Regions from separate parts of the Streptomyces sp. NPDC050448 genome, predicted to be linked through region 3. Evidence: predicted binding sites of a transcription regulator. Region 3 holds the regulator's gene; each other region holds the start of a gene.
The links. The regulator HrcA, encoded in region 3, represses chaperone genes, less so after heat shock. The targets are predictions, from matches to a motif close to TTNGCACTCNGNNNNNCNGAGTGCNAA.
Positions count from the first base shown of each region.

Region 1: groL (chaperonin GroEL) is a predicted target of HrcA. The motif match lies at 4,482-4,508, and genes of this name have one in related genera.
Region 2: groES (co-chaperone GroES) is a predicted target of HrcA. The motif match lies at 2,088-2,114, and genes of this name have one in related genera.

Region 1 covers NZ_JBFAJR010000022.1:98,022-108,029, forward strand. Annotated here, with positions in the region: gene AB0I68_RS24600 (trehalose-6-phosphate synthase) at 1-804, opposite strand, end outside; gene AB0I68_RS24605 (glucosyl-3-phosphoglycerate synthase) at 838-1,788, opposite strand; SAM riboswitch class I at 1,984-2,133, shown strand; gene thrC (threonine synthase) at 2,151-3,425, shown strand; gene AB0I68_RS24615 (MoaD/ThiS family protein) at 3,461-3,739, shown strand; gene AB0I68_RS24620 (cold-shock protein) at 4,122-4,325, shown strand; gene groL (chaperonin GroEL) at 4,668-6,290, shown strand; gene AB0I68_RS24630 (Uma2 family endonuclease) at 6,377-6,949, opposite strand; gene AB0I68_RS24635 (phosphoribosylanthranilate isomerase) at 7,087-7,686, shown strand; gene AB0I68_RS24640 (hypothetical protein) at 7,705-7,983, opposite strand; gene AB0I68_RS24645 (PQQ-binding-like beta-propeller repeat protein) at 8,086-9,150, shown strand; gene AB0I68_RS24650 (hypothetical protein) at 9,241-9,480, shown strand; gene AB0I68_RS24655 (Uma2 family endonuclease) at 9,482-10,008, opposite strand, start outside.
Region 2 covers NZ_JBFAJR010000010.1:2,582-12,589, reverse strand. Annotated here, with positions in the region: gene groL (chaperonin GroEL) at 1-1,504, opposite strand, end outside; gene groES (co-chaperone GroES) at 1,634-1,942, opposite strand; gene AB0I68_RS14390 (ATP-binding protein) at 2,377-2,667, shown strand; gene AB0I68_RS14385 (hypothetical protein) at 2,604-3,074, shown strand; gene AB0I68_RS14380 (FtsW/RodA/SpoVE family cell cycle protein) at 3,062-4,480, shown strand; gene AB0I68_RS14375 (polysaccharide deacetylase family protein) at 5,005-5,871, opposite strand; gene AB0I68_RS14370 (polysaccharide deacetylase family protein) at 5,868-6,740, opposite strand; gene AB0I68_RS14365 (methyltransferase domain-containing protein) at 6,919-8,100, shown strand; gene AB0I68_RS14360 (hypothetical protein) at 8,084-8,716, opposite strand; gene AB0I68_RS14355 (hypothetical protein) at 8,782-9,054, opposite strand; gene tsaD (tRNA (adenosine(37)-N6)-threonylcarbamoyltransferase complex transferase subunit TsaD) at 9,054-10,008, opposite strand, start outside.
Region 3 covers NZ_JBFAJR010000005.1:7,404-17,411, reverse strand. Annotated here, with positions in the region: gene hemW (radical SAM family heme chaperone HemW) at 1-141, shown strand, start outside; gene AB0I68_RS08480 (DUF3097 domain-containing protein) at 286-1,083, opposite strand; gene AB0I68_RS08475 (MBL fold metallo-hydrolase) at 1,112-1,837, opposite strand; gene hrcA (heat-inducible transcriptional repressor HrcA) at 1,993-3,009, shown strand; gene dnaJ (molecular chaperone DnaJ) at 3,010-4,146, shown strand; gene AB0I68_RS08460 (nitronate monooxygenase) at 4,304-5,395, shown strand; gene AB0I68_RS08455 (16S rRNA (uracil(1498)-N(3))-methyltransferase) at 5,392-6,135, shown strand; gene AB0I68_RS08450 (histidine triad nucleotide-binding protein) at 6,235-6,594, shown strand; gene AB0I68_RS08445 (ribonuclease Z) at 6,598-7,503, shown strand; gene AB0I68_RS08440 (MFS transporter) at 7,550-8,860, opposite strand; gene AB0I68_RS08435 (PfkB family carbohydrate kinase) at 9,115-10,008, shown strand, end outside.

The DNA.
Region 1 (10,008 bases), on a different contig from region 3:
CCGGTGCGCCAGCGCCCGCAGCTCGTCGGCGTCCACGCCCAGCGGGAACTCGTCCACGTGCGTGAACCGGTGGCGCCCGTGCCTCCCGTGGTGCTCCACCCCGAACCGCGGGTCCCCGCTCGGCCAGTACCCGTGCGCGTGCCCGCTCGCGTCGTCGATGCCCGCGCCGGTGATGAAGGCGCCGGACCACGCCCGCGTGTGGAAGCCCAGCCGGTTCGCCCCGAGCATCCCCCACAGCAGCTGCCCCCGGACGTCGTCCGGGAGCATCCGCAGGAACTCCGGCGACGCCCACGGCGTGTGCGTGAAGTGCCCGATCCGCAGGTCCGGCCGCAGGTCCCGGAGCTGACCCGGCACCAGCGCGAGGTGGTAGTCCTGCACCAGGACCCGGGCCCCCTCGGCCGCCTCCTGCGCGAGGGCCTGCGCGAAGGCCTCGTTGTACGCGACGTACGTCCCCCACTGCCGCCGGAATTCCGCGTCGAAGACCGGCTCGCGCGGGATGTCGTAGAGGTGGTGGTGGGTGAACCAGAGCACGGAGTTCGCGATGCCGTTGTACGCGGCGTCGTAGATGGTGGGATCGATGTCCAGCATCCGGACGCCCGGCTCGGAGACCCCCCGGCGGACCGCCTCGCGGTCGGCGTCCGAGAGGGCCGCGCAGATCCACAGCGCCTCCGGCTGCCGGGCGAGGGCGGCGGAGAGGCCGGAGACGAGACCACCCCCGCCGCGGCGGGCCGTGAGTGTGCCGTCGTCGGCGAGAACGTAGGAGAGCGGGCCGCGGTTCGCTGCAACGAGTACCTGGGAAGCCATGCGGCCAACCTAAACGTGTGTACGCCGCACCCGCTACGCCACGCGACGCACCGCGTACTCCTCGACGTCCGCCATCGGCGGCCGCTCCTCGGTGTCCACGGGGTACGTGTGCGGGACGAACCCGTCGGGCCCGCGCTCGAACTGCGTCAGTTCCGGCCGTACGTGGTGCCCGCGCGAGAGGCGTACCAGGGCCGTGCTGTAGATCGCCGCGGCCATCCGGCCCAGCGCCCGGCCGTCCTGATGGCGGTGCAGCCGTACGCCGACGTCCACCTGGGCCAGCGCGTCCAGCCCGACCGTGTGCAGCGCGTCCACCAGCAGGCCCAGCTCGACGCCGTACCCGACGGGGAAGGGGAGACGTTCCAGCAGGGAGCGCCGTACGGCGTACTCGCCGCCCAGCGGCTGGACGAAGCCCGCCAACTGCGGCCAGTGCAGATTGAGGAGGGGGCGGGCGACGAGCTCGGTCACCCGCCCGCCCTGGCCCGGCGCGTCCCCGAGCGGGCGGTCGTACATCGCCTTGACGAACTGCACGTCCGGCTCGGTCAGCAGCGGCCCCACGATCCCGGAGACGAACGTGGCCGAGAAGTCCCGCAGGTCGGCGTCGACGAAGCAGACGATCTCGCCGGTGGTGGCCAGCAGCGAGCGCCACAGCACCTCGCCCTTGCCGGGCAGGGCCGGGATGCGCGGCAGTATCTCGTCGCGGTGCACCACCCGGGCGCCGGCCTTCGCGGCCACCTCGGCGGTCCGGTCGGTGGAACCCGAGTCGACCACGACCAGTTCGTCGACCAGCGGCACCGGCAGCCCGTCGATCAGATCGCGCCGGATCACCTCGACGATGGCGCCGACCGTCTCCTCCTCGTCGAGCGCGGGCAGGACGACGCTGACCGTGGTGCCTGCCGCCCGCTTCGCGGAAAGCAGCTGGTCGAGCGGTCGGTCGGCCGCGGACCAGGAGCGGTCCGCAAACCAGCGCTCCACCTCTTCCAGCACGTTCGGCACTCCTTGGTTCCTCGTCGGTCCTCGGCGGTTTCCGCCGAAAAGTGATCCATCTCGCGGTTCGGACGGCTGTCTCAACCAACCGGACCTTCAGTTACAGTCTTGAACAACGCGAAGGGCCACCGCATGCCGGGGGTCCCCGCGAACAAATGCCCGGACGTGCCCAGAGCGCGCGACCCGGTGCCATACCGCTCATCCAGAGGGGCAGAGGGACACGGCCCGTTGAAGCCCCGGCAACCCTCCAGTCGGTTCTCGCGCTTGTTTGCAGCAGCGAGGTCCCCGGCTAGGGAAGGTGCCAATTCCGTCTCATGGCGAAGTGCGCCATGGGGAAGATGAGGAGAAAGGGCCTCGCCATCATGGCTGCACAGACTGTTGCCACCTCTGTCGATCTCGGACCTGCCACCGGCCTTTCCTGTCGTGAGTGCGGTACCCGCTTCGAGCTCGGCCCCATCTTCGCCTGCGTCGAGTGCTTCGGGCCGCTGGAAGTCGCCTACGACCTTCCCACCGGCGACCCGCAGGCCCTGCGCGCCGCGATCGAGGCCGGCCCGAACAACATCTGGCGCTACGCCCCGCTGCTGCCCGTCCCCGCGGACGTGGCCTCCAAGCCCAGCCTGAACCCCGGCTTCACCAAGCTCGTCGACGCCCGGAACCTGGCCAAGGAGCTCGGCGTCACCGGCAAGCTGTACGTCAAGGACGACTCCGGCAACCCGACGCACTCCTTCAAGGACCGCGTCGTGGCCATCGCCGTCGAGGCCGCCCGCGCCTTCGGCTTCACCACGCTCTCCTGCTCCTCCACGGGCAACCTGGCCGGCGCCGTCGGCGCCGCGGCCGCCCGGGCCGGCTTCCGCTCCTGCGTGTTCATCCCGCACGACCTGGAGCAGGGCAAGGTCGTCATGGCCGGTGTGTACGGCGGCGACCTGGTCGGCATCGAGGGCAACTACGACGACGTCAACCGCTTCTGCTCCGAGCTCATCGGCGACCCGCTGGGCGAGGGCTGGGGCTTCGTCAACGTCAACCTGCGCCCGTACTACGGCGAGGGCTCCAAGACGCTCGCGTACGAGATCTGCGAGCAGCTCGGCTGGCAGCTGCCCGACCAGATCGTGATCCCGATCGCGTCCGGCTCGCAGCTGACGAAGATCGACAAGGGTCTGCAGGAGCTGATCAAGCTCGGCCTCGTCGAGGACAAGCCGTACAAGATCTTCGGTGCCCAGGCCGAGGGCTGCTCCCCGGTGTCGACCGCCTTCAAGGCCGGTCACGACGTGGTCCGCCCGCAGAAGCCGAACACCATCGCCAAGTCGCTCGCCATCGGCAACCCGGCCGACGGCCCGTACGTCCTGGACATCGCCCGTCGTACGGGCGGCTACGTCGAGGACGTCAACGACGAGCAGGTCGTCGAGGCCATCAAGATCCTCGCGCAGACCGAGGGCATCTTCGCCGAGACCGCGGGCGGCGTGACCGTCGGCGTGACCAAGAAGCTCATCGAGAACGGGCAGCTCGACCCGGCGCTGACCACAGTGGTCCTGAACACCGGTGACGGCCTCAAGACCCTGGAGGCGGTGGCCGCGGACAGCGGGCAGACCGCCACCATCCGCCCGAGCCTGGACGCGTTCCGCGCCGCCGGCCTGGTCTGACCCACCCCCTCCGTTCCCGGAAAGGCAGTAGCGCCATGAGCGTCAACGTCCGCATCCCCACCATCCTGCGCACCTACACCGGCGGCAAGGCCGAGGTCGCCGCCGAGGGCTCGACCCTCTCCGAGGTCATCGAGTCCCTGGAGAAGAACCACCCGGGCATCGCCGCGCGCGTCCTGGACGACCAGGGCAAGCTGCGCCGCTTCGTGAACGTCTACGTCAACGACGACGACGTGCGCTTCGAGGGCGGCCTGGACGCGGTCACGCCGGACGGCGCGGGCGTTTCGATCATTCCCGCCGTCGCGGGCGGCTGCTGACACGCGAAACCCAGAATTGCCCCTTCCGGTAAAAGCGGAGGGGGCAATTCTGCTTGGTTGGGCGCGGTAGAGTTGGGGAAGTCCCCTCCGCTGTTCTTGCCTGCCGCATATGAGCGGGTCGAGCGAGGGTTGACATTGAGTCAATGTGCAAGTGCGGTATGGGGCTTTGGCGAGATATGCCGGGTCCGAGTTGCCCGGCAATATGCCAAATTTTCACTCTATTTCAATGTATCCCCGTGTCCGGATTTCTCGTCGGATTGACCTGTTGCAGACAGCAGCGGTGCAGATACATTCAGCCCCGGTCGAGGCGTTCCGGCGCAAGTTCTGACCCGGGACCGCGAAGTGCGGTCCTGCGCAAGGGCCAGTAATAGGGGAGTTAGGCATGGCTCAGGGCACCGTCAAGTGGTTCAACGCGGAGAAGGGCTACGGCTTCATCGCGGTCGACGGTGGTGCGGATGTGTTCGTCCACTACAGCGCCATCCAGATGGACGGGTACCGCACCCTTGAAGAGGGTCAGCGGGTCGAGTTCGAGATCTCGCAGGGCCAGAAGGGTCCGCAGGCGGACATGGTCAAGCTCGCCGTCTAGCCCCGGCGCGATCGACCACCGACGCATACACACGAGGGCCCGCATCCCGGACAGGGATGCGGGCCCTTCGTGCTGGGGGCGGGGAGTCACCCGAGCCGCGGCGAGGCTTCTTCGAAGCCGCTTGCACTCTCGGGGGTCGAGTGCTAATCATTGGCGTTAGCACTCTCCTGGTGAGAGTGCTACTACACAGGACCGGGTCGGTGAGGCCCGCAGGGTCCGGCGGGAAGGAACCGCCGGGCACGCAGGCCGTCCGTCGCGGGCGCGGGCGCGGTCCGGAGCAATCCAGCCCTCCCCTCGCGCCGGCGGCGCAGGGGGAACCCCAGTCCTGGAGGACCACTTCAGATGGCCAAGATCATTGCGTTCGACGAGGAGGCCCGGCGCGGTCTCGAGCGCGGGATGAACCAGCTCGCCGACGCCGTCAAGGTCACCCTTGGCCCCAAGGGTCGCAACGTCGTCCTTGAGAAGAAGTGGGGCGCCCCCACGATCACCAACGATGGTGTCTCCATCGCCAAGGAGATCGAGCTCGAGGACCCGTACGAGAAGATCGGCGCCGAGCTGGTCAAGGAAGTCGCCAAGAAGACGGACGACGTCGCGGGCGACGGTACGACCACCGCCACCGTGCTCGCCCAGGCGCTCGTCCGCGAGGGCCTGCGCAACGTGGCCGCCGGTGCCAACCCGATGGCCCTCAAGCGCGGCATCGAGAAGGCCGTCGAGGCCGTCTCCGGCGCCCTGCTCGAGCAGGCGAAGGATGTCGAGACCAAGGAGCAGATCGCTTCCACGGCCTCCATCTCCGCCGCCGACACCCAGATCGGCGAGCTCATCGCCGAGGCCATGGACAAGGTCGGCAAGGAAGGCGTCATCACCGTCGAGGAGTCCCAGACCTTCGGTCTGGAGCTTGAGCTCACCGAGGGCATGCGCTTCGACAAGGGCTACATCTCGGCGTACTTCGCCACGGACATGGAGCGTATGGAGGCGTCCCTGGACGACCCGTACATCCTGATCGTCAACTCCAAGATCGGCAACGTGAAGGACCTCCTTCCGCTGCTCGAGAAGGTCATGCAGTCCGGCAAGCCGCTGCTGATCATCGCCGAGGACGTCGAGGGCGAGGCCCTGTCGACCCTGGTCGTCAACAAGATCCGCGGCACCTTCAAGTCCGTCGCCGTCAAGGCCCCGGGCTTCGGCGACCGCCGCAAGGCCATGCTCGGCGACATCGCCATCCTCACGGGCGGCACGGTCATCTCCGAGGAGGTCGGCCTCAAGCTCGAGAACGCGGGCCTGGACCTGCTCGGCCGCGCCCGCAAGGTCGTCATCTCCAAGGACGAGACCACGATCGTCGACGGTGCCGGTGACAGCGACCAGGTCCAGGGTCGCGTCAACCAGATCCGCGCCGAGATCGAGAACTCCGACTCGGACTACGACCGCGAGAAGCTCCAGGAGCGCCTCGCGAAGCTGGCCGGCGGCGTGGCCGTCATCAAGGCCGGCGCCGCGACCGAGGTGGAGCTCAAGGAGCGCAAGCACCGCATCGAGGACGCCGTTCGCAACGCGAAGGCGGCCGTCGAGGAGGGCATCGTCGCCGGTGGTGGCGTGGCCCTGCTCCAGGCCTCCGCGGTCTTCGAGAAGCTCGACCTGTCGGGTGACGAGGCGACCGGCGCCAACGCCGTGCGGCTCGCCCTGGAGGCCCCGCTCAAGCAGATCGCCGTCAACGGTGGTCTCGAGGGTGGCGTCGTCGTGGAGAAGGTCCGCAACCTGACCGTCGGCTGGGGCCTGAACGCCGCGACCGGCGAGTACGTGGACATGATCGCCGAGGGCATCATCGACCCGGCGAAGGTCACGCGCTCTGCCCTGCAGAACGCCGCGTCCATCGCCGCGCTGTTCCTGACGACCGAGGCCGTCATCGCCGACAAGCCCGAGAAGGCCGGTGCCCCGGCCGGCGGCGGCATGCCGGGCGGTGACATGGACTTCTGATCGGCCCCTGGCTGATCGGCTGTTCTCGAACGAGGGCGGCACTCCTTCCACGCGAAGGGGTGCCGCCCTCGGGCGTTTTCGGTGCCTCAGAACCCGGTGGTGTCGAGTGCGAAACCGAACGGTTCCGGGACGGGCAAGGCCTCGCCGAAGGTGACGGTCCTGCGGGTGCGGTAGCCCTGCGGGGAGGGGTCCGAGAAGCAGGTGATCTCGGATCCCTGCATGTCCACGACTAGGTAGACGGGCACGATGCGGCCGTACACCTCCAGCTTCTCCTCCCAGTCGGCGTCCTTGGTGGACACGGAGGTGAACTCGCCGACGAGGGACAAGGCGGCGCCGTCCGCGTGGCGGCCCTCCTCATCGAACGCGGCCTCGTCCGCCACGTACAGGTCCGGCCCGTAGCCGCGTTCCACCGATGGGAACCGGAAGAGGAAGGGGGAGGTGTCTGCGAAGTGCCCCTCGGGAAGGTGTGCCTGAAGCTGCTCGCGCAACGCCCGCATGCGACGGGAGTAGCGAAGCTTGGACCACGGTGACACGACGATCTTCCCCCGGATGAGCTCGGCCTTGTAGCCGTCTGGTGTGTCCATCTCCTCGACCGTGCGCAGGAGCATCTCGAATGTCGGTGGTGCCGCCTGCTCTATCGGTGTGGCCCGTTCGATCATGATCGTCACCGTCGTCCTCCGCGTGGCGTGCCGTGCACGGGGCGTGAGCCCCCGTTCCAGGCTAGCGGCGCAAGGGTGGCCCCGCCCGATCCCGAGACGGGTATCGACCGATCGGGGGGGTTTGGTTGACTGGGGGGATGAGCGAGCTGTTCGTGAAGATCTGTGGTCTGAAGACCGCACGGGACGTCGACGTGGCCGTGGACGCCGGGGCCGATGCCGTGGGGTTCGTCTTCGCCGCCGGGAGCCCCCGTACGGTCGGCGCCGCCGCCGCGCGCGAGCTGGCCGCCGGGGTCCCGGACTCGGTGCTGACCGTCGGGGTGTTCCGCGGGCAGCCGGTCGACGAGGTCCGGCGGCTGACCGAGGAGAGCGGCGTACGCGCGGTACAGCTGCACGGGGACGAGGGGCCCGAGTACTACGAGGCCCTGCGCGCCGAGGGGCGGACCCTGCTGCGGGCCACCGCCCTGCACGTCGGGCGCTGCGGGGAGTACGGCGAGGACCTGCTGCTGATCGACGCGCCCGACCCCGGCTCCGGCAAGCCGTGGAACTGGGCGTCCCAGGAGTTCGCCGCGCCCGAGGGGCGCTGGCTGCTGGCCGGCGGGCTGAATCCGGGGAACGTACGGGAGGCCGTGGAGACCACCGGTGCCTGGGGCGTGGACGTGTCCAGCGGGGTGGAGCGGGAGCGCGGGGTGAAGTCCCCCGAGCTGATCCGGGCCTTCATCGAGGCCGCCCGGGGGTAGCACCGGGCGGCCGCCGTTTCAGTGCGACGAGTTCCTGAGGCAGGCCACGTCGTACTGGGAGACCGAGTGGGGGTTGTTGTTGTTCTGGTCCTGTTCGCCCGCGTAGCGGGTGCCCGCGATGCCGTCCTCGTTGAAGGCGGAGCCCGGGGCGGTCGCGGAGTGGCCCGGGCGGGCGGAGGAAGGCAGGTCCTCGCAGGACGCGCCGGGCTGGCCGGCGAAGGCGGTACCGATGCCCGCTGCGCCGGTGAGCAGCACGGCAGAGGCCAGGGCGAAAGCTGCCCGCTTCAGGGGGTTCATGATCGCTTCTCCTTCCTCGGAGTACCTACGCATCCGGTACGTACGTACGCCGGAAAGGGATTGCCCCCGGACACCCCCTAACCTGTGGCCGGGGGGTGGATCATGGACACCGCATCACGACCGCGCCAGCGGATCACCGCACACCTGCTGCTCGTGCTCTTCTCGGCTTCGGCGGGCGTACTGGCGCTGTATCTGGCTCTGCTCGCGAAGCTGGCGCTCGCCGACCTGCCGGGAGGTACGTGGAGCGCCGAAAGCCGGCCTCGCGGCATGGGACGGCTGGCGGTCTTCATCCCACTGCTGTTGATCGCCTTGGTACTGCTGTGGGGGTGGTACCGGCGCAGCCGCCCCGGCGGGCGCAGCCCGGGCGCGGCCCGGGCCGTCGCCGTGCTCGTCGCCCTGGCTGCGCTCGCGCCCGGCTGGCTCGGCTTCTCGTGGATGCGCGGCCCGCAGATGGATCTCTTCGGCTGGCAGACCCCGGAGGGTCCGACCGCGGGGAAGCCACTCGGCTCCTGGGCTGCGGACCCGACCTCCGGGGACGTGGTCCGGGTCCGCGCGGACGGCGTCACGGCCTACAACGGGGAGGGCCGCCACGGCTGGGACCTGCGCGCCCCGGACGGCGGCGCGGTGTGCGCGATGAGCAAGGACTCCCCGTCGGGCGTCGGCCTCCTCACGCTGTCCACCGCGCAGGGCGCGTGCGGAAGCCGCCTGATGGCGTTGGACCTGTCCGGCAAGGAGCGCTGGACCAAGGACATCCCGAACCTCGTCGGCGAGCCGTCCGCGGCAGGCTCGCTGGCCGTGGCCGCGACGGCGGACTCGGTACTCGCCCACGACCTGCGCACGGGCGCGGAGCTGTGGCGCTATCCGCTGCCCGCGGGCACCGTCGTCCCGGAGGTCGCGGCCGGACCCGACCGGGTCCTGTTCCTGGCGCGGACCGACCAGGGCAGCGAGTTGTTCGCCTTGGACGCCCGCACAGGATCCCGTTCCTGGCAGTCCCCGCTTCCGGCCGGGCACGGGTCCCCGGGCATCGTGTCGGCCTCCCCGGCCGCCGCCGTCGCCGACGGGCGGCTGCTGCTGTTCGACGACGCGGGGCGACCACGCGCCGGCTCGCAGCCCTCGCACGTCCCGGCCACGGACGGGGCGCGGCTGGTCGTCGGCGACGTGCTGTAGGCGGTCCTCGAGCGGGGGGAGCGGCAGCTGCTGTCGGCCTTCTCCCTGACGGACGGCCGCCACCTGTGGACGCGTGCCTTCGAGGACGACGTGCGGATCCGCACGCTGGCCGTCGGCCGGAACGGCCGGATCGCCGTCGTGACGGAGGGCGCCTACACCCACCTCTGGCACCTCGACCCGCGCACGGGCAGGCCCGGCGGGGAGTCGACGGTCCTGCGCGACCTCCCGCTGGGCACGTCGTTCGCCCTCTACGGCAGGACGTTCGTCAACCTCGACGCCGGCGGCCGCCTCCCGCCGATCTTCGACGTACGCCCGGCCTTCGGCTGGTGACTCACGTGGCGAAGTCCTTCAAGGCCCCGGTCCCGAGCGTGATGCCGACCGGGGCCGGGATCTTGACGGTTTCGCCGTACGGGAAGGAGGGACTGCGGTGGTACGAGCCGCCGCCGGGATCGCTGTGGACGATGACCGTGCAGCTCTGCCGGTCGATGAGTACGTAGACGGGGATGCCGGCCGCCGCGTACCCGTCGCGCTTCTCGCTGCGATCCCGCCGGTCGGTGTCGTGGTCGTGGGAGGTCACTTCCAGCACCATCAGGACGCCTGCCGGATCGGCCCACTCGCCGGCACCGGCGAACGTGCCGACGGGTGCCAGCGCGCCGTCCACGCGGGCGCGGCCCGCGCGGTACTGCTCGACCTCCAGTCCCCGCTCCGGGTACAGCGCCAGCTCCGGGCGCTGCTGCATGCACTGCCGCAACACCCACATGATGATCTCGTCGTGGTCGCCGTCGGGCACGGGCTTGACCTCTAGCTTTCCCTGAATGAACTCAAGGGTCACCGTCTCGGGTGCCGCCCGGGCGATCT
Region 2 (10,008 bases), on a different contig from region 3:
AGCGGGTGACCTTGACCGGGTCGATGACGCCGGCCTTGACCAGGTCGCCGTACTCGCCGGTGGCGGCGTTGAAGCCGTTGCCCTTCTCCAGCTCCGCCACCTTCGAGGTGATGACGTAGCCCTCGAGGCCGGCGTTCTCGGCGATCCAGCGCAGCGGCTCGACCGCGGCGCGGCGGACGACCGCGACACCCGTGCCCTCGTCGCCGGTCAGGCCGAGGTTGTCCTCGAGGACCTTGACGGCGTGGACGAGCGCGGAGCCACCGCCGGAGACGATGCCCTCCTCGACCGCGGCGCGGGTCGCCGAGATGGCGTCCTCGAGGCGGTGCTTCTTCTCCTTGAGCTCCACCTCGGTGGCGGCGCCGACCTTGATGACGCAGACGCCGCCGGCGAGCTTCGCCAGGCGCTCCTGCAGCTTCTCGCGGTCCCAGTCCGAGTCCGTGGACTCGATCTCGGCCTTGATCTGGTTGACGCGGCCGAGGACCTCGTCGGCGCTGCCGCCGCCGTCGACGACGGTGGTGTCGTCCTTGGAGATGGTCACGCGGCGCGCGGAACCGAGTACGTCCAGACCGGCCTGGTCGAGCTTGAGGCCGACCTCCTCGGCGATGACGGTGGCACCGGTGAGGGTGGCCATGTCCTGGAGCATCGCCTTGCGGCGGTCACCGAAGCCGGGGGCCTTGACGGCGACCGCGTTGAAGGTGCCGCGGATCTTGTTGACGACGAGGGTGGAGAGCGCCTCGCCCTCGACGTCCTCGGCGATGATCAGCAGCGGGCGGGAGCCGCCGGCCTGGATGACCTTCTCGAGCAGGGGCAGGAGGTCCTGGATGGAGGAGATCTTGCCCTGGTTGATCAGGATGTACGGGTCGTCGAGGACGGCCTCCATACGCTCCTGGTCGGTGACCATGTACGGCGAGAGGTAGCCCTTGTCGAAGGCCATGCCCTCGGTGAACTCGAGCTCCAGGCCGAAGGTGTTGGACTCCTCGACGGTGATGACACCGTCCTTGCCGACCTTGTCCATCGCCTCGGCGATGAGCTCGCCGACCTGCTGGTCCTGCGCGGAGAGCGCGGCCACGGCGGCGATGTCGGACTTGTCCTCGATCGGGCGGGCGGTCGCGAGGAGCTCCTCGGACACGGCCTTGACCGCGGCGTCGATGCCCTTCTTCAGGGCGGCCGGGGAAGCGCCGGCGGCGACGTTGCGCAGACCCTCGCGGACCAGCGCCTGGGCCAGCACGGTGGCGGTGGTGGTGCCGTCACCCGCGATGTCGTTGGTCTTGGTCGCCACCTCCTTCACGAGCTGCGCGCCCAGGTTCTCGTACGGGTCGTCCAGCTCGACCTCGCGGGCGATGGTGACACCGTCGTTGGTGATGGTGGGGGCGCCGAACTTCTTGTCGATGACGACGTTGCGGCCCTTGGGGCCGATCGTCACCTTGACCGTGTCGGCAAGCTTGTTGACGCCGCGCTCGAGGGCGCGACGGGCGTCCTCGTCGAACTTCAGGATCTTCGCCATGGGAGCGGTTCAGCCCTCTCGAAAACTCGGGTTTAACGAACTGCGCCCCTTGCCGCCCGGCAATCAGCGGGGTGACCAGGGGCGCAGCTCAAAGCAATTCAGGTGAAGCGAAAGCGAGTTGCTTCTCGTTTACTTCTCGATGATCGCGAGCACGTCGCGAGCCGAGAGGACGAGGTACTCTTCGCCGCTGTACTTCACTTCGGTGCCGCCGTACTTGCTGTACAGCACGATGTCGCCGACGCTGACGTCCAGCGGGAGACGCTGGCCGTCCTCGAAGCGACCCGGGCCCACGGCGAGGACGACGCCCTCCTGGGGCTTCTCCTTCGCGGTGTCCGGGATGACCAGGCCGGAAGCCGTGGTCTGCTCGGCGTCGAGCGGCTGGACCACGATGCGGTCCTCGAGCGGCTTGATGGCAACCTTGGAGCTGGTGGTCGTCACGATCCGACCTCCCCCTTCGGAGATCTCACGGGGCTAACTGTCTAGGTGGCGACCAGGTGGATCCGTCGTCGCGGGTGCCGGACCTGCCCGTCGCTGTGTTGGCACTCACCGGGGGCGAGTGCCAGGTGCGAGACTATTCCGGCGATTAGCACTCGGTCAAGCGGAGTGCCAACACGCTCCGCTGGGTCATCCGGATCCGGGGGTCCCCGGGGACCCGCTGCACCACCCGGCGGGCCGGGCCGATCCGGCTCCCGCCGGGCCGGGACTGCCGCTGCGCCGGGCCACAACAGCGGTGCGCCGGCCCGATCGGCGTCCTGGCCGCGGAGGACCTGGCCCGGCGCCCGGCCCCCCGGGTTCCGCTCCGGCTGGACGCGCAGGCGCCCGTACCGGCGGCCGGGGATCCGGCGCGGCTGGAGCGGGCGCTGGCCAACCTGGTGGACAACGCGCTGCGGCATGCCCGTACGGAGGTCGTCGTACGGGCAGCCACCGAGCCCGCGGAGTCCTCGGCGAGCGCCGCGAGCACCGGGAGCACCGGCTGGGCGGTGCTGGAGGTCGAGGACGACGGCCCGGGCATCCCGGAGGCGGACCGGGACCGGGTGTTCGAGCGGTTCGTGCGGCTCGACGCGGACCGCGGCCGCGCCGGCGTCGGTACAGCCTGGACATGGGCGATCTCGACCGGACGAAGCGGCAGCAGGCCTTCCTGGCGGGCGCCACGCAGAAGCTGAACTCGGCCGGGACCTTCACCCATCCGGTCAAGCTGATGAAGCTGATCGACGCCGCCAAACAGGACGTGGTGACGGACGAGGGCTGGGACCTGCTGTCGTTCGTGAAGCAGGCGAAGAACCTGTCCGGCGGCAAGGTGGCGTTCACGACACTGCCCGTCGAGCGGTTCGGAAGGAACCATGGGGAGGACATGAACGTCGTAGACGATATGAAGATAAAGCGCCTCATTGCCGAGCAGATCGGACCGGAGGCCTCCGCCTCTGCGGCCGCTCCGAGCCCGAGCGACGCACCGGGGACGCCTCCGGGGCCGGCGGACGCCGCCCCCGCCCCTGCTCCGGATCCGGTCGCGTCGGCGAGCGCGGGCGGCAGCCCCGCCATCGACGGTGGCGGCATCCCGTGCGTGGACTGAGGCCCCTCACGACGGCGGGCGCGCGCCGCCGCACCGAGGCGCTGCTCCTCGTCTTCGTCGTCGCCCTCACCGTCTTCGGGCACGCGAACGCCGGCCTGGCGATGAACGGTGAGCTGCCCGCCAACCTCACCGGTTTCACGATCAGCATGACGCTGCTGGCGCTGGTGGGGCACCTGGGCGTACGCCGGTTCGCGGCGTACGCGGATCCGCTGATCTTCCCGCTCGCCATGCTGCTGACGGGGCTCGGGCTGGTACTGATCCACCGGCTCGACCAGAGCTACATCGAGCGGTACGGGGGCGATCCGAACGCCCCCGACCAGTTGATGTGGACGGTGGTCGGGGTCGCCGCCTGCCTGCTGGGGCTGGCGCTGCTGCGCGACCACCGGATGCTGCAGCGGTTCATCTACAGCACGATGGCCGTGTCGCTGGTGCTGCTGATCGCGCCGGTGTTCTTCGGCGCGGACACGTACGGCGCGAAGCGCTGGATCATCCTGTTCGGCTTCTCGCTCCAGCCCGGCGAGTTCGTGAAGATCATGATCGCGGTCTTCTTCGCGGGCTACCTGGTCATCCACCGGGACTCCCTGTCCCTGACCGGCCGCAAGTTCCTGGGCATGCAGTTGCCCCCGATGCGCCAGCTCGGGCCCATCGTCACGGTGTGGATCGTGTCGCTGCTGGTGCTCGTCTTCGAGCGTGACCTGGGTACGTCGCTGATCTTCTTCGGTGTGTTCGTGGTGATGCTGTACGTCGCCACCGAGCGCACCAGCTGGATCGTGTGCGGGCTGCTCATGGCCTCGCTCGGCGCCTTCGTGGTGGGCTCGACGGAACCGCACGTCAAAGCGCGCGTGGCCGCCTGGCTGGAACCGCTGTCGTACTACTGGAAGGACCGGCCGCCGGGGGTCACCTCGGACCAGTCCGCGCAGGCGCTCTTCAGCTTCGGCACGGGCGGCATGTCGGGCACGGGGCTGGGGTTGGGCCACCCCGAGCTGATCAAGTTCGCGGGCCGCAGCGACTTCATCCTGACCACGGTGGGCGAGGAGCTCGGGCTGGCCGGGGTCATGGCGGTACTGATCCTGTACGCGCTGCTGGTCCAGCGGGGACTGCGGATGGCACTGGGCGCCCGCGACCCGTTCGGGAAGCTGCTGGCGGTGGGCCTGTCGGCGGCGCTGGCGCTCCAGGTCTTCGTGGTGGCGGGCGGTGTGACGGGCCTGATCCCGCTGACCGGCAAGGCACTGCCGTTCCTGGCGAAGGGCGGCTCGTCCCTCCTGGCCAACTGGATCATGATCGCCCTGCTCCTCCGCATCAGCGACGGCGCGGAACGCCAACGCGAGGCGGACGCCCGCGGCCCGGCGGAAACAACGATCACACCGCTGGTGGGGACGGGGAGTGGGACTGGGACTGGGGGGTGAGGCCGGGGCCGGGGTGCGGAGTGGCGGCTGACGCGATCGCGCGGCAAGCGGGGTCTGGGCCTGCTCGCGCCCCCTCGCGGAGCCGGGCGGCTGCCCACCGGCCCGCCCCGGTAGGCACACGGGCCGTTCAGAGATGCCCGACCTTGGTCCCACGCCTCTCCGCACCCAGGCCGCCAGGACCACCGAGCCGGACCGGCGATGGGGGCTCGGGGAGGCCGGGCCCCCTCAAGGGCCCATACCTGCCCCTTCCGGGTCCGGGCAGGGTCAACCTGCACCAGACAGCGGCTAGATGACCACGCCGGTAGGCCTGGGCCCGCAGACGCACCAGATCGCTACGCGCTCCGCCCGGCTTGGCGTCCGGCAGCCGTCTGGGGCTGGGCAGGCGCAGGCAGCAGGCAGAGGTGGTCAGTCGTGCCTCGCCTCCACGATGAGCGTGTACATCGTCCGCTCGTGGCCGGGGGCGTCATGTTGTGGCCCGCGCGTGCACAGTTCAACCGGTGCTCGGACCCCTCGCGGCGCTGTCGTCAGAGGTAGTCCTCCAGGTGGCCTATTCGGTAGCCCTGCTCCTGGATGCGCTGGAGCATGCGGGTCGTCATCTGGATTTCCGTCGAGCCCTTGAGTTCCGACGGGCCGCGGAAGTGGGCCAGGATGATGTCGCCCGGTTTGAGGGCGGAGCCCTCGGCGTACTGGAAGTTGTTGATCTGCATCGACACGCGCCACAGGATCACCTGCGAGATGCCGCATTCGGCGGCGGCCCTGAGGGTGTCGTCGTTGTAGTTGCCGTACGGCGGGCGGAACCGGGTCGGCTTGGTGCCGAAGCGCTTCTCCAGGTGTTCCTGCTGGCCGCATATCTCCTTCTTCTGCGCCGCGAAGGGCAGGGTCCGGAGGTTCGGGTGCGTCAGGGTGTGGTTGTTGATCGTGCTGCCGGAGCCGTTGTCGCGGAGCTTCTCGAAGTGCCCGTAGTCCGACGAGGCGATGTTGTCCGTCAGGAACATGCTGATCGGCAGTTTGAGGTCCGCCGCCATCTTCAGGAACTCGGGATCCTTCTCCGCGCCGTCGTCGAAGGTCAGGAAGACGACCTTGTCCGTGGGCGGGACGGGTATTCGGTCCACGACCTGGGCCTTGCCAGGGGCCGCCGGTGCGATCACGGGCTTCTGGGCCGGCTTCGGGGCGAACTGGAGGGGGGCCGACAGGCCCCATTTCCTGTACGCCTCGTCCCCCGCCGCACCAACCGACGGCGACGGCGACGGCGACGGAGCCGGCTGCTGCTCCTCTTTCGCCTTGCGGCCCAGTCGTTCGCTGGGGTCCGCGCTGTTCCCGCACCCCGTCAGGGACAGCGCGAGCGCGCCGGCCGCCAGCGTTCCGGCCACCAACCGGCGCGCGTACCTCACAAGTAGTCCTCCAGGCGAGCCACGGCGTACCCCTTGTCCGTGACGGTCTTCATGACATGACGGATCATGTCAGGCATGGACCCCTTCCAGTCCTCCCGGCCTCGGAAATGAGTCAGGATGATGTCTCCAGGATGGAGGTCCCGGTCCCATTCCCGCCAGTCCATGCGGTTCGGGAAGGCCTCCTCGTTCCACAGCGGGACCGCCTTGATGCCGCAGGATTTCGCCGCGCGCAGCGTGTCCTCGTTGTAGTTGCCGTACGGCGGCCGGAAGAGTGTCGGCCGTTTGCCGAACTGCTTCTGGATCGTGTCCTGCTGGCCGCAGATCTCCTCGTGCTGCTCGTCGTACGAGAGCGCCGGCATGTACCGGTGGTTGAGGGTGTGGTTGTTCAGGGTGACGCCGGCGGCCTGCATCTCCTTGAAGTACGGGTAGTTGTCGCGGATGAGGTAGTCGCTGAGGAACGCCGTGTACGGGATCTTCAGCTCCTGCATCATCTTCAGGAACTCGGGGTCCTTCTCCGCGCCGTCGTCGATCGTCAGGAAGACGACCTTGTCCTCGGTGGGGACGGTGGTGAAGACCGGCGGGAGGCCCTCGCCGCCCTCGACCTCGAACCCCTCGCGGGTGCTGATCTCCGGCTTCGTCTTGGGGGCGGCCGGCGCGGCCAGCGGCGGCTTGGCCAGTTTCCACCTCTTCGCCGCGGCGATCCGGGCCTGCTGGGCGGCTTTCTGCTGCTCGGCCGGGCCCGCGACCGCGCCCGCTGCGCCCGCCGCCTCGGCGCCCTTGCCGGCCTTGGTCTTGGAGGGCGCCTCGGAGCCCGTGGAGGAGCCGCAGCCGGTTCCGAGGGCGGCGACCAGCAGTGCGGCCAGTGCCACCCCGACGCGGCCGCGCGAAACCGCCGCGGACCGGTGACCATGGAGCGTCTTATGTTCCTTTTGTCTGACTAGCTGCATAGCAGCGCATCCTGGCATCCGACACGCACACCGCCCCGCCGACACCGCGAACGGAAGACGACCTTCCATCGAGTGGCCCACACTGACCGACAATGAACGGGTGACCCCCGAAGACTTCGCCGCGCTCCTCACCCCCGAAGGCCGCGCCCTCCTCGACTCGCTCCGCGACTACGACCCGGCCCAGGAGCTCGCCGTCGCCACCCGGCTGCGCCGCGAGCACCCCGCCGGACTGGTCTCCGCCGCGCTCGGGCAGGCCCGGCTGCGGCAGCGCGCGGTGGCGAAGTTCGGCGCCGAGGACGCGTTCCGGATGTACTTCACGCCCGGCGGCGGCGAGATGGCCACGCGCGCCTCGGTGGCCTCGTACCGCGCCGAGCGGCTCGCGGAACTCGGCGTGCGCAGCGTCGCCGACCTGTGCTGCGGCATCGGCGGGGACGCCCTGGCCCTGGCCCGGCTCGGCATCCGCGTGCTGGCCGTGGACCGCGACCCGCTGACCGTCGCCGTCGCCCGCGCCAACGCCGAGGCCTTGGGCCTGGCGGAGCTCGTCGAGGTCCGCGAGGCGGATGTGACCGGCGTCGACACCTCCGGGTACGACGCCGTCTTCCTCGACCCCGCCCGGCGCGGCGGCCGCGGGAGGATCTTCGACCCCGAGAGCTACTCGCCGCCGCTGTCGTGGGCCGTCGAGGCCGCCCGTACGGCCAAGTACGCCGCCATCAAGATCGCCCCCGGGATCCCGCACGAGGCCGTGCCGCAGGAGGCCGAGGCCGAGTGGATCTCGGACCAGGGGGACGTGAAGGAGGCCGTGCTGTGGTTCGGGACCGCGCCCGGCACCGTCCGCGCCACCCTGCTGCCCGGCCCGCGCACCCTGCACACCGTCGATCCGCTGCCCGATCCCGAGGCCGGGCCGGTCGGCCGCTACCTCTACGAGCCCGACGGCGCCGTGATCCGCGCCCACCTCGTCGCCGAGGTCGCCGAGCAGCTGGCCGGCCGGCTCATCGACCCGACCATCGCGTACGTCACCGCCGACGAGCTGCGCGCGACGCCGTACGCCACCGCGTACGAGATCACCGACGTGCTGCCCTTCGGCCTCAAGAAGCTGAAGGCGCTGCTGCGCGAGCGCGGGGTGGGCATCCTGACCGTGAAGAAGCGCGGTTCGGCCATCGAGCCCGAGGAGCTGCGCAAGAAGGTCAAGCCGCAGGGACCGCACTCCGCGACGGTCTTCCTGACCCGGGTCGCGGGCGCCCCGTCGATGCTGATCGGCTCGCCCGTCAGCGCACCGCGGTAGGACCGCCGCGGAAGGCGCGCACCGCCCACCGGTAGTGCGCGCCCGCCTTGCCGAGGCCCAGCAGGCCCGTGATCCACAGGATCATGCCGAGGCCCATGAAGTACGTGACCTCGCCGTAGGTCGTGCTGCCCGGGCGGGCGGACGCCGCGGACCCGAAGGTCACGTACAGCCCGAACGCGCCCAGCGCGAAGGAGGTCAGCAGCCAGGTCAGGCTCCGCCCGGGGGCGCGGACCCGGGCGTCGGCGGCCGGATCCCGGTCCGACTCCGCCCACGCGCACAGCAGTTGGCGCACCCTCCGGTCCCGCTTGGCGCCCTGGGCGAACCAGAACCCGGCCGGGATCAGGACGCCCGCGCCGAGCAGGGCGAAGACGAGGCCGAAGACGTACGCGAGCGGATCTCCGGGCGCCTCGAAGGACATCAGGGCCATGCCGACGAAGGACCAGCCGAGCGCGAAGACCGCGGCGACGGTCCAGAGCAGCAGCAACCGCCCCAGACCCAGGCTGCGCCGGCCCAGCTCCTCCAGGAACCGCGCGCGGTCGGCCCGTACGGCCCGCTCGTCCAGCCAGGCGCGCATGTGGGCGGGAGGCGGCGGGGGCGGCAGGTCACGACGAGGCATGCGCATGACGATATCGGCACTGCGCCACAGGTCCGGTCCGGAGGCGCTCGAAAGGGCTCGCCGTGTCAGCCGCCGGTGGTCTCCACCGACTCGAACCGCCAGCGGTGCACCGGCCGGGTGATCAAATCGGCGGCGGGTTCGGGGAGTTCGGGCAGCTCCGCCGCCACGCCCTCGGCCGCCTCCCACCACGTGACGACCAGCACCCGGTCCTGCGGGGCCCGCAGCAGCTCGCGGCGCACCGGCTCGCGCGCCAGTACCTGCGAACGGGCCCACTCCAGCAGCTCGTTGCCCCGCCCGGCGGCGGCCCGGGCCTCCCACATCAGCGCGACGGTGCTCATCAGTACAGGTTGTCCTTGCTCAACTCGTGTACGTGGTCGTGGTCGTGGGTGTGCGCATGCGAGTGCCCGGCACCCGGCACGTGCGGGTCCGTCACCGGCAGCGAGGAGTCCGCCGACAGGTCCCAGTCCGAGGCCGGCCGGTTCCGCTTGACCATCTCCGCGCCCAGCGCCGCCACCATCGCGCCGTTGTCCGTGCACAGCTTCGGCCGCGGCACCCGCAGGATGACCCCCGCGTCGTCGCACCGCTCCTGCGCCAGCGACCGCAGCCGGGAATTGGCCGCCACACCGCCGCCGATCATCAGGTGGTCGACGCCCTCGTCCTTGCACGCGCGGATCGCCTTGCGGGTCAGCACGTCCACCACGGCCTCCTGGAAGGACGCCGCCACATCGCGCACCGGCACCTCCTCGCCCGCGTTCCGCTTCGCCTCGATCCAGCGGGCGACCGCCGTCTTGAGCCCGGAGAAGGAGAAGTCGTACGCCGCGTCGCGCGACCCCGTCAGCCCGCGCGGGAAGTTGATCGCCTTCGGGTCGCCCTCCCGCGCGAGCCGGTCGATGACCGGGCCGCCGGGGAAGCCCAGCTGCAGCACGCGCGCGATCTTGTCGAAGGCCTCGCCCGCCGCGTCGTCGATGGTCGCGCCCAGCGGCCGTACGTCGGAGGTGATGTCCGGGGCGAGCAGCAGCGAGGAGTGCCCGCCGGACACCAGCAGCGCCATGGTCGGCTCCGGCAGCGGCCCGTGCTCCAGCTGGTCCACGCAGATGTGCGAGGCCAGGTGGTTCACCCCGTACAGCGGCTTGCCGAGCGCGTACGCGTACGCCTTGGCCGCCGAGACGCCCACCAGCAGGGCCCCCGCGAGGCCCGGCCCCGCGGTGACGGCGATGCCGTCGAGGTCGCGGGCGCTGACCCCGGCCTCCTTCAGGGCGCGCTCGATGGTGGGGACCATCGCCTCCAGGTGC
Region 3 (10,008 bases):
GCCCCGGCCGGGCTTGCGGCGTCCCGCCGGGCGCTGGCGGACGGGCTCCTGGAGGCCGGCCCGTACGAGGCCGGGCGCGCCGTTCTGACCCTGCGGGGGCGGCTCCTGGCCGACGCGGTGGTCCGCGACCTGGTCGACTGACCCGGCGCCTCGATCGCCGGCGGGGCCGGGCAGAGCCCGGGGAACGGTGGAAGGGCGGGGCGGGGAGGCAGCCCCGCGCGGCGGCGCCTGCGCCACCTGCCTGAGCCCCGCACCTCAAAACGCCGGAGGGGCCCGATGCGGCGGTCAGGCCGTGACGTGGTCGATCAGGTGTTCCACCGAGCCCAGCAGGGTGGGCTCCAGGTCCTTGTACGACGTCACGCGGGACAGGATGTGCCGCCAGGCGGCTCCGGTGTTCTCCGGCCAGCCCAGCGCCCGGCAGACGCCCGTCTTCCAGTCCTGGCCCCGCGGGATCACCGGCCACGCCCCGATGCCCAGCGCGGACGGCTTCACCGCCTGCCAGACGTCCACGTACGGGTGGCCGACGATCAGGACGTGCGGGGAGGTCACCGACGCCGCGATACGGGACTCCTTCGAGCCCGGGACCAGGTGGTCCACCAGGATGCCCAGGCGGGCGTCCGGGGCCGGGGCGAAGTCCGCGACGATGGCGGGGAGGTCGTCGATGCCCTCCAGGTACTCCACCACCACGCCCTCGATCCGCAGGTCGTCGCCCCAGACCCGCTCCACCAGCTCGGCGTCGTGCCGGCCCTCCACGTAGATCCGCCCGGCGCGGGCCACGCGGGCGCGCGCCCCGGGGACCGCCACGGAGCCCGACGCGGTGCGCAGCGGCGCCTGCGGGGCCCGCGACGGGCGGGTCAGTGTCACCACGGCCCCCTCGAGCAGGAACCCCCGCGGCTCCAGCGGGAACACCCGGCGCTTGCCGAAGCGGTCCTCCAGGGTCACCGTGCCCGCCTCGCAGGCCACCACCGCGCCGCAGAAGTCCGTACCCGCCACCTCGACCACCAGGTCGGGCTCGGCCGGCACCTCCGGCACGGCCTTGGCGCGCTTCCACTGGGGGGTCAGGTCGGGGGAGTACTCACGCATCCGGCCGACACTAGGAGACGGGGCGGTCTCAGGCGCCCGACACGCCGAACTGCGCCCGCAGTGTGTCCCGTTGCGCACGGACAAAAGCCGCGGAGACCACCGCTCCGTGACCCGGCACGTACAGGGCGTCCTCCCCGCCCAGCGACAGCAGGCGGTCGATGGCCGCCGGCCACTGCGCCGGCACCGCGTCGCGGCCCGCCTGCGGTTCGCCCGACTCCTCCACCAGGTCCCCGCAGAACACCACCTCGCGCTCGCCCGGCACGCACACCGCCAGGTCGTACCGGGTGTGCCCGGGCCCGACGTTCGCCAGCAGCACCTGTACCCCGCCCAGCTCCAGCGTCCACTCGCCGGACACCGGATGCCGCGGCAGTACCAGCAGGTCCGCGGCCTCGGCCGCCTCCGCCGCGTCCAGTCCGTGCCGTACCGCGCTTTCGCGCAGCCCGTCGCGGCCGGTCGACAGCTCCGCGTCCAGTCCGACCGCCCCGTACACCTCGGCGCCGGCGAACGCGGCCACGCCCAGCACGTGATCGAAATGTCCGTGGGTGAATGCGATATGCGTCACGCGCCGGCCCGTCAGCCGCTCCGCCTCGGCCCGCAGCTGCGCACCCTCCCGAACGCACGAGCCCGGATCGATCAGGAGGACCGATTCGTCCCCCACCACCAGTCCCACGGTGCAGTCCCACACCGGAAGCCGCCTCCGGCCGGTCCGCCCGGTCAGCCGCTCCCAGCCCGCCTCTTCCCAACGTACGTCCATGGCGCGACGCTACCCTGGCGGGCCTCCCTTGCCAGGGGCTGACTACCCGGCCGTACACTGGCCGGGGGATCTCTGGCACTCGAACGCCCGGAGTGCCAACGAAGCAGATGAAACCGACCACGACGAGCGCCGACGACCAGCTGGAGGTGTGCGCGATGCTCAGCGAACGCAGACTCGAGGTGCTGCGCGCCATCGTCCAGGACTACGTCGGGACGGAGGAGCCGGTCGGCTCCAAGGCGCTCACCGAGCGGCACCGGCTCGGCGTCTCGCCCGCCACCGTGCGCAACGACATGGCCGTGCTGGAGGAGGAGGGCTACATCGCCCAGCCCCACACCAGCGCCGGCCGGATCCCCACGGACAGGGGCTACCGGCTCTTCGTCGACAGGCTGGCGGGGGTCAAACCCCTCTCGACGCCCGAGCGCCGGGCCATCCAGAACTTCCTCGACGGGGCCGTCGACCTCGACGACGTCGTCGGCCGGACCGTGCGGCTGCTCGCGCAGCTCACCCGGCAGGTCGCCGTCGTCCAGTACCCGAGCCTGACCCGGTCCACGGTCCGGCACGTCGAGTTGCTGTCGCTGGCTCCAGCCCGGCTCATGCTCGTGCTGATCACCGATACAGGACGGGTCGAGCAGCGGCTCGTCGACTGCCAGACACCGTTCGGCGAGACCTCGCTCGCCGATCTGCGGGCGCGGCTCAACAGCCGGGTCGTCGGTCGCCGGTTCACCGACGTGCCGCAGCTCGTGCAGGACCTGCCGGAGTCGTTCGAGTCGGAGGACCGCAGCACGGTGTCGACCGTGCTCGCGACCCTGCTGGAGACGCTGGTCGAGGAGGCCGAGGAGCGGCTGATGATCGGCGGAACCGCCAATCTCACGCGCTTCGGACATGATTTTCCCCTGACGATCAGGCCGGTGCTCGAGGCGCTGGAGGAGCAGGTCGTGCTCCTCAAGCTGCTCGGCGAGGCCAATGAGTCGGGAATGGCCGTACGGATCGGGCATGAGAATGCCTACGAGGGACTGAACTCCACGTCCGTCGTCTCGGTCGGCTACGGTTCGGGCGGCGAAACTGTCGCCAAACTCGGCGTGGTCGGACCGACCCGCATGGACTACCCCGGAACGATGGGAGCGGTACGCGCAGTGGCACGTTACGTCGGACAGATCCTGGCGGAGTCGTAAGTGGCCACGGACTACTACGCCGTTCTCGGCGTACGCCGCGATGCATCGCAGGACGAGATCAAGAAGGCTTTCCGCCGCCTCGCGCGTGAACTCCACCCGGACGTGAATCCGGACCCGAAGACGCAGGAGCGCTTCAAGGAGATCAACGCGGCCTACGAGGTGCTCTCGGACCCGCAGAAGAAGCAGGTCTACGACCTCGGTGGCGACCCGCTGTCCTCCTCGGGCGGCGGTGGCGCCGGCGGCTTCGGAGCAGGTGGCTTCGGCAACTTCTCCGACATCATGGACGCCTTCTTCGGCCAGGCCTCGCAGCGCGGACCGCGCTCGCGGACCCGCCGCGGCCAGGACGCCATGATCCGCCTCGACCTGGAGCTGGACGAGGCCGCCTTCGGCACGACCAAGGACATCCAGGTCGACACGGCCGTCGTCTGCACCACCTGCTCCGGCGAGGGTGCCGCCCCCGGCACCTCGGCGCAGACGTGTGACATGTGCCGTGGCCGCGGTGAGGTGTCGCAGGTCACCCGGTCCTTCCTGGGCCAGGTCATGACCTCGCGCCCCTGCCCCCAGTGCCAGGGCTTCGGCACCGTGGTCCCGACCCCGTGCCCCGAGTGCGCGGGCGACGGCCGGGTCCGGTCCCGCCGCAGCCTCACGGTCAAGATCCCGGCCGGTGTCGAGAACGGCACCCGGATCCAGCTCGCGGGCGAGGGCGAGGTCGGCCCCGGCGGCGGCCCCGCCGGCGACCTGTACGTGGAGATCCACGAGCTGTCGCACCCGACCTTCCAGCGGCGCGGGGACGACCTGCACTGCACGGTGACCCTCCCCATGACGGCCGCGGCCCTGGGCACCAAGTGCCCGCTGGAGACGCTGGACGGCATGGAGGAGATCGACATCCGGCCCGGTACCGGGTCGGGCCAGTCGATCCCGCTGCACGGGCGCGGCGTCACGCACCTGCGCGGCGGCGGCCGGGGCGATCTGATCGTCCACGTCGAGGTCACCACCCCGGGCAAGCTGGACGCCCAGCAGGAGGAACTGCTGCGCCAGCTCGCCAAGCTGCGCGGTGAGGAGCGGCCCATGGGCCAGTTCGCGCCGGGTCAGCAGGGGCTGTTCAGCCGCCTGAAGGACGCCTTCAACGGCCGCTGACCGGCCTTTCCCCTTGCAGGAGCACGTGACGAAGCCCGGTCCGGGGATGCCCCGGGCCGGGCTCGTCGCATTGTTCCGGACGCGCCCGGTGAAGCGGACTATGCCAGGCGAATGCCGTGATTCGGCCCGGTGAGCGGGACATGGCACGATGCAGTCCATGTCCACCGCACCGAACGGTCTCTCCCCGTACCCGATCGTGCAGGCTCCCATGGCGGGCGGCGCCTCCTGTCCGCCGCTCGCCGCCGCCGTGTGCGAGGCGGGCGGGCTGGGCTTCCTGGCCGGCGGCTACAAGACCGCCGACGGCATGTACCAGGAGATCAAGAGGCTCCGCGCGCTCACCCGGCGCCCGTTCGGCGTGAACCTCTTCATGCCGCAGACCGGGTACGTGGACCCGGCCGCCGTGGAGGCGTACCGCGGGCAGCTGGCCGGTGAGGCCAGCTGGTACGAGCTCTCCCTGGCCGACGAGGACATCATCGGCACCAGCGACGACGGCTACGACGCCAAGCTCGCGATCCTCCTCGAAGACCCCGTTCCCGTGGTCTCGTTCACCTTCGGCTGTCCCACGCCCGTGGTCCTCGCCTCGCTGCGCAAGGCGGGCACGTACTCGGTCGTCACCGTCACCTCGGTCGACGAGGCCCGCTCCGCGCAGGCCGCGGGCGCCGACGCCGTCTGCGTCCAGGGCGTGGAGGCCGGCGGCCATCAGGGCACCCACCGCGACGACCCGCAGGCAGACGGCACGGCGGGCGTGGGCCTGCTCGCGCTGGTGGCGCAGGTACGCGAGGCCGTGGCCCTCCCGATCATCGCGGCGGGCGGTCTGATGCGGGGCTCGCAGATCGCCGCGCTGCTGGCGGCGGGAGCGGAGGCGGCGCAGCTCGGCACCGCGTTCCTGGCCTGCCCCGAGTCGGGCGCGCACCCGCTGCACAAGAAGGCGCTGACGGATCCCCTCTTCGCCCACACGGAGCTCACCAGGGCGTTCTCGGGGCGGCCGGCCCGGGGCCTGGTGAACCGGTTCATGCGGGAGCACGGGCCGTACGCCCCGGCCGCGTACCCGCAGATCCACCACATGACCGCCGGGCTGCGCAAGGCGGCCGCCGCGGCCGGGGACCCGCAGGGCATGGCCCTGTGGGCCGGCCAGGGGCACCGGCTGGCGCGGGCGCTGCCCGCGGGGGAGCTGGTGGAGGTGCTGGCGGCCGAACTGGCCGAGGCCCAGAGTGCGTTGAACGCAATGCAGAAGAGGAGTACGTCATGACCGCCCCCGTGTTCGTGGTCGAAGAGGTCCCCGCGGGGCCGGAGTTCGTGCTCGACGGCCCGGAAGGCCGGCACGCGGTCTCCGTGAAGCGGCTGAACCAGGGCGAGGCGGTGGTCCTCACGGACGGCCGCGGCGGCTGGGCGCAGGCGCTGGTCAAGGCGGCCGACGGCAAGGACCGGCTGGTCGTCTCGGTGTCCGCCACCGGCCGGGAGCCCGAACCGGGCGTGCGGATCACCGTCGTCCAGGCCCTGCCCAAGGGGGACCGAGGCGAGCTCGCCGTCGAGACCATGACCGAGACCGGTGTGGACGCGATCGTCCCCTGGCAGGCCTCGCGCTGCATCACCCAGTGGCGCGGCGACCGCGGCGCCAAGTCCCTGGCCAAGTGGCGTGCCACGGCCCGGGAGGCGGGCAAGCAGTCCCGCCGGGTCCGCTTCCCGGAGGTGGCGGAGGCCATGTCCACGAAGCAGGTCGCGGCGCTGCTGGCCGGGGCCGACCTGGCGATGGTCCTCCACGAGGACCGGGACGCCCCCTCGGGGGCCCTGGCCACGGCCGAGCTCCCGGCCAAGGGCTCCATCGTCCTGGTGGTGGGCCCGGAGGGCGGGGTCTCCCCGGAGGAGCTGGCCGTCTTCGCGCAGGCCGGTGCCCACCCCTACCGCCTGGGCTCCTCGGTCCTGCGCACCTCCACCGCCGGCACCGCGGCGACGGCGGTCCTCCTGGCGCGCACCGGCCGCTGGTCCTGATACCCACTCGAGGGCGCCGACGGCGCCGGTTACGATGCCGGAGCTGATCAACACCGGCGTCGACGGTCCGTCGACGCCACTGTCACGGAAGGCGCAGCAATGGCCGGGGAACCGCAGGCGGACTGCCTGTTCTGCAAGATCGTCGCGGGGAACATCCCGGCGACCGTGGTCAGGGAGACCGAGACGACGTTCGCCTTCCGGGACATCAACCCGCAGGCGCCCACCCACGTCCTCGTGATCCCGCGGGTGCACTACCCGGACGCCGCCTCGCTCGCCGCCGCCGAGCCGGCCATCACCGCCGACCTGCTGCGCGTGGCCGGCGAGATCGCCGCCGAGGAGAAGATCGACGACCACGGCTACCGGATCGTGTTCAACACGGGCGCGGGCGCCGGCCAGACCGTCTTCCACGCGCACGCGCACGTCCTCGGCGGGCGCGGCCTCCAGTGGCCCCCCGGATAGACCGTGTCCGTACGAGAGTTCGTCGTGCTGGGCACCGCCAGCCAGGTGCCCACCCGGCATCGCAACCACAACGGCTACCTGCTGCGCTGGGACGGCGAGGGCATCCTCTTCGACCCGGGCGAGGGCACCCAGCGCCAAATGCTCCGCGCCGGGGTGGCCGCGCACGACATCAACCGGATCTGCGTCACCCACTTCCACGGTGACCACAGCCTCGGCCTCGCCGGGGTGATCCAGCGCATCAACCTGGACCAGGTCCCGCACCCCGTCACCGCGCACTACCCGGCCTCCGGGCAGAAGTTCTTCGAGCGGCTCCGGTACGCCACCGCCTACCGGGAGACCGTCCCGCTCCGCGAGGAACCCGTGGCCGCGGACGGGACGCTGGCCCAGGGGCCCTCGTACACCCTGGAGGCCCGCCGGCTCTCGCACCCGGTCGAATCCTTCGGCTACCGGCTCACCGAGCCCGACGGGCGCCGCATGGTGCCGGAGTGGCTCGCACACCACGGGATCAAGGGGCCCGACGTGGGCCGGATCCAGCGTGAGGGGACGCTCTACGGCGTCACCCTGGACGAGGTCAGCGAGCCGAGGCCCGGGCAGAGCTTCGCCTTCGTCATGGACACCCGGCTGTGCCCGGGCGTGGACGCGCTCGCCGAGGGCTGCGACATGCTGGTGATCGAGTCCACGTTCCTCGACGAGGACGAGGCGCTGGCCACCGACCACGGGCACCTCACCGCCGGTCAGGCGGCCCGGGTCGCGCGCGACGCGGGCGTACGGCACCTGGTGCTGACGCACTTCTCGCAGCGCTACGCGGACCCGCAGGAGTTCGAACGCCAGGCCCGCGCGGCCGGCTTCGAGGGCGAACTGACGATCGCCGCGGACCTCGTACGGGTGCCCCTGCCGAAGCGCGGCTAGGGGGTGCCAGGCGGCCCGGGCCCGGCCCTGATCCGCCGGACACCCCCTAGACCCCGGTCCGCTTCCGGTCCTGGTCGTGGTCCTGGTTCTGCTCCTGCTCCTGGCTCCGGGACCGGCGGGCCGCCGGGGAGAGCAGCAGCACCCGGCGCGGGGTGCGGCGTACGCGCACGGGCGCGCCCGCCGGCTCCGGCCCGGCCCCGGGACCGGTCCGCACCGCCGTGGCCGGGGCCCCGCCGCGGCGGACCGGCCCCTCGGCCGGAACCGGCGTGCGGCCGCCGGATCGCAGCGCGACCGCGGTCAGCGGCCCGGCCACCGCCAGCAGCAGCACGCCGAGCGCCAGCCCCATGCCCGGGAAGCCGAACCCCTCGGCGAGCAGGCTGCCGGCCACGGGCCCGCAGGCCGTGCCCAGCGAGGAGGCGGAGCCGGCGAGCACCGCCCAGCGGCCGCGCGGGTCCAGGGCCGCCGCGAGGCCGATCACGTACGAGAGGACGACCGGGTAGACGGCGTTCCACAGGATCTCCCCGGCGGCGAACCCGGCGAGCCCGTCCGCGGAGGAGGTCAGCACCACGCAGCCGGCGATGGCCGCCGTGCCCGCGCCGATCGGGAGCGCCCGCCCCAGCCGGGCCCCGAACGCGGAGGCGGCCGTGACCCCGAGCAGGCCCGCGCCCAGCGCCACCGCGAAGACGACGCCCAGCGTGGCCTCGGGCAGGCCCGCCTGCTCGGCGCCGATCCGGCCGCTGACGCCCCACAGGGCCTCCTGGGTCAGCGACCAGAGCAGCAGGCAGCCCGCCAGCACCGCCCCGGCGCGCGGGTGCGGCAGCCGCCCGGAGCCCCGTACGGCGGGACCTCGACGGGTGGGCCCGCCCAGCCGGCCGGTCGCGGGCCAGGCCAGCACCGCGACCAGGGCGATGGCCGCGAACGGCAGCCCGTGTCCGCCGCCGAGGCGCGGCAGGGTCAGGTACAGGGCCCCCGCGGTCGCCGAGACCGACAGCAGCCCGAGGGCGGAGGTGCGGTGCGGATCGCGCTGCCCGGCGATCCCGGAGGCGGCCACGGCGGTGGCGGTACCGGAGCCGAAGCCGCCGACCACCACGCCCGCAACCACCAGCGGGAGCAGCGTGGTCGAGGCCGCCGTGCCGTAGCCCAGGACGGCGAGCAGCAGTCCGAGCCGGGCCAGCGGGCGCTGTCCGTGGCGGGGGATGCGGGAGGCCAGGGTCAATCCGGCCGTGGCAGAGCCGAGCAGCAGGGCCGTGCCGACCAGCCCGGCCTGCGCGGGGCTCAGCGGGAGATGGGCGTCGAGCCGTCCGACGACGGTGGGGAGCAGGTACGGGGCGACGTAACCGGCCGTGAAGAGGGCCACCAGGGGCCAGGTGGCGGGCGGCGCGGAGGAGTTGTCGGACAGGGCTGTTCCCAGGTGGTGCGCAGGTGGGGCGAGAGATTCCGCGGAGCCGCGGTGCCTTTGTCTATCAATTGGTTCATGAGGCCGAGAAGAGCAGCGCGAGAGTGATCTGCGACACACTTGGTTTGGGCCTGCCGGGGGCGGGCAAACCTGGCAGCTTTCCGCCGCATGCCCGCTTGCAGAAACGACCCTTCCTATCAAACGGGGAGTACACCGTGACCAGTCGGGACAGCCGCACCAGCCGCAACGCAGCCGTGGACCCGCTCGGTCCGCTGCGGGACCCCCAGGAACCGGGGTGCGACGTCTTCCTGACCGGCACGGTCTTCCTCGACATCATCTTCACCGGCCTCGACTCGGCCCCGGTCCGCGGTACGGAGTCCTGGGCGCGCGGCATGGGCTCCAGCCCCGGGGGAGTGGCCAACATGGCCACCGCGCTGGCCCGGCTCGGCCTGCGCACCTCGCTGGCCGCGGCGTTCGGCGACGACCACTACGGCGAGTACTGCTGGGACGCGCTCGAGCAGGGCGAGGGCATCGACCTGTCCATGTCGCGGACCATCGCCGGCTGGCACAGCCCGGTCACGGTCTCGATGGCGTACGAGGGCGAGCGCACGATGGTCTCGCACGGCCACGAGGCCCCGCCCCCGGCGGGCCCCGCACCGTTCCCGCAGTGCCCGCCGCGCACCCGGGCGGCCGTGGCCTCGCTGGGCCCGGGGCGGACGGACCCGTGGATCGCGGAGGCGGCGCGGCGCGGATCGCGGATCTTCGCGGACGTGGGGTGGGACGAGAGCGGGCGCTGGGACCTGGGGGCCCTGGCGGACCTGGAGCACTGCGAGGCCTTCCTGCCGAACGCGGGGGAGGCGATGCGGTACACGCGGACCGACTGTCCGCGGGCGGCGGCGCGGGCGCTGGCGCACAAGGTGCCCGTCGCGGTGGTGACGATGGGCGGGGAGGGCTCGTACGCGGTGGACGGGCGGACCGGCGAGACGGCGGAGGTTCCCGGGATCACCGTGGACGAGCTGGACCCGACGGGGGCGGGGGACGTCTTCGTGGCGGGCTTCGTCACCGGCACCCTGGCGGGGTGGCCGCTGGCGGACCGGCTGGCCTTCGCG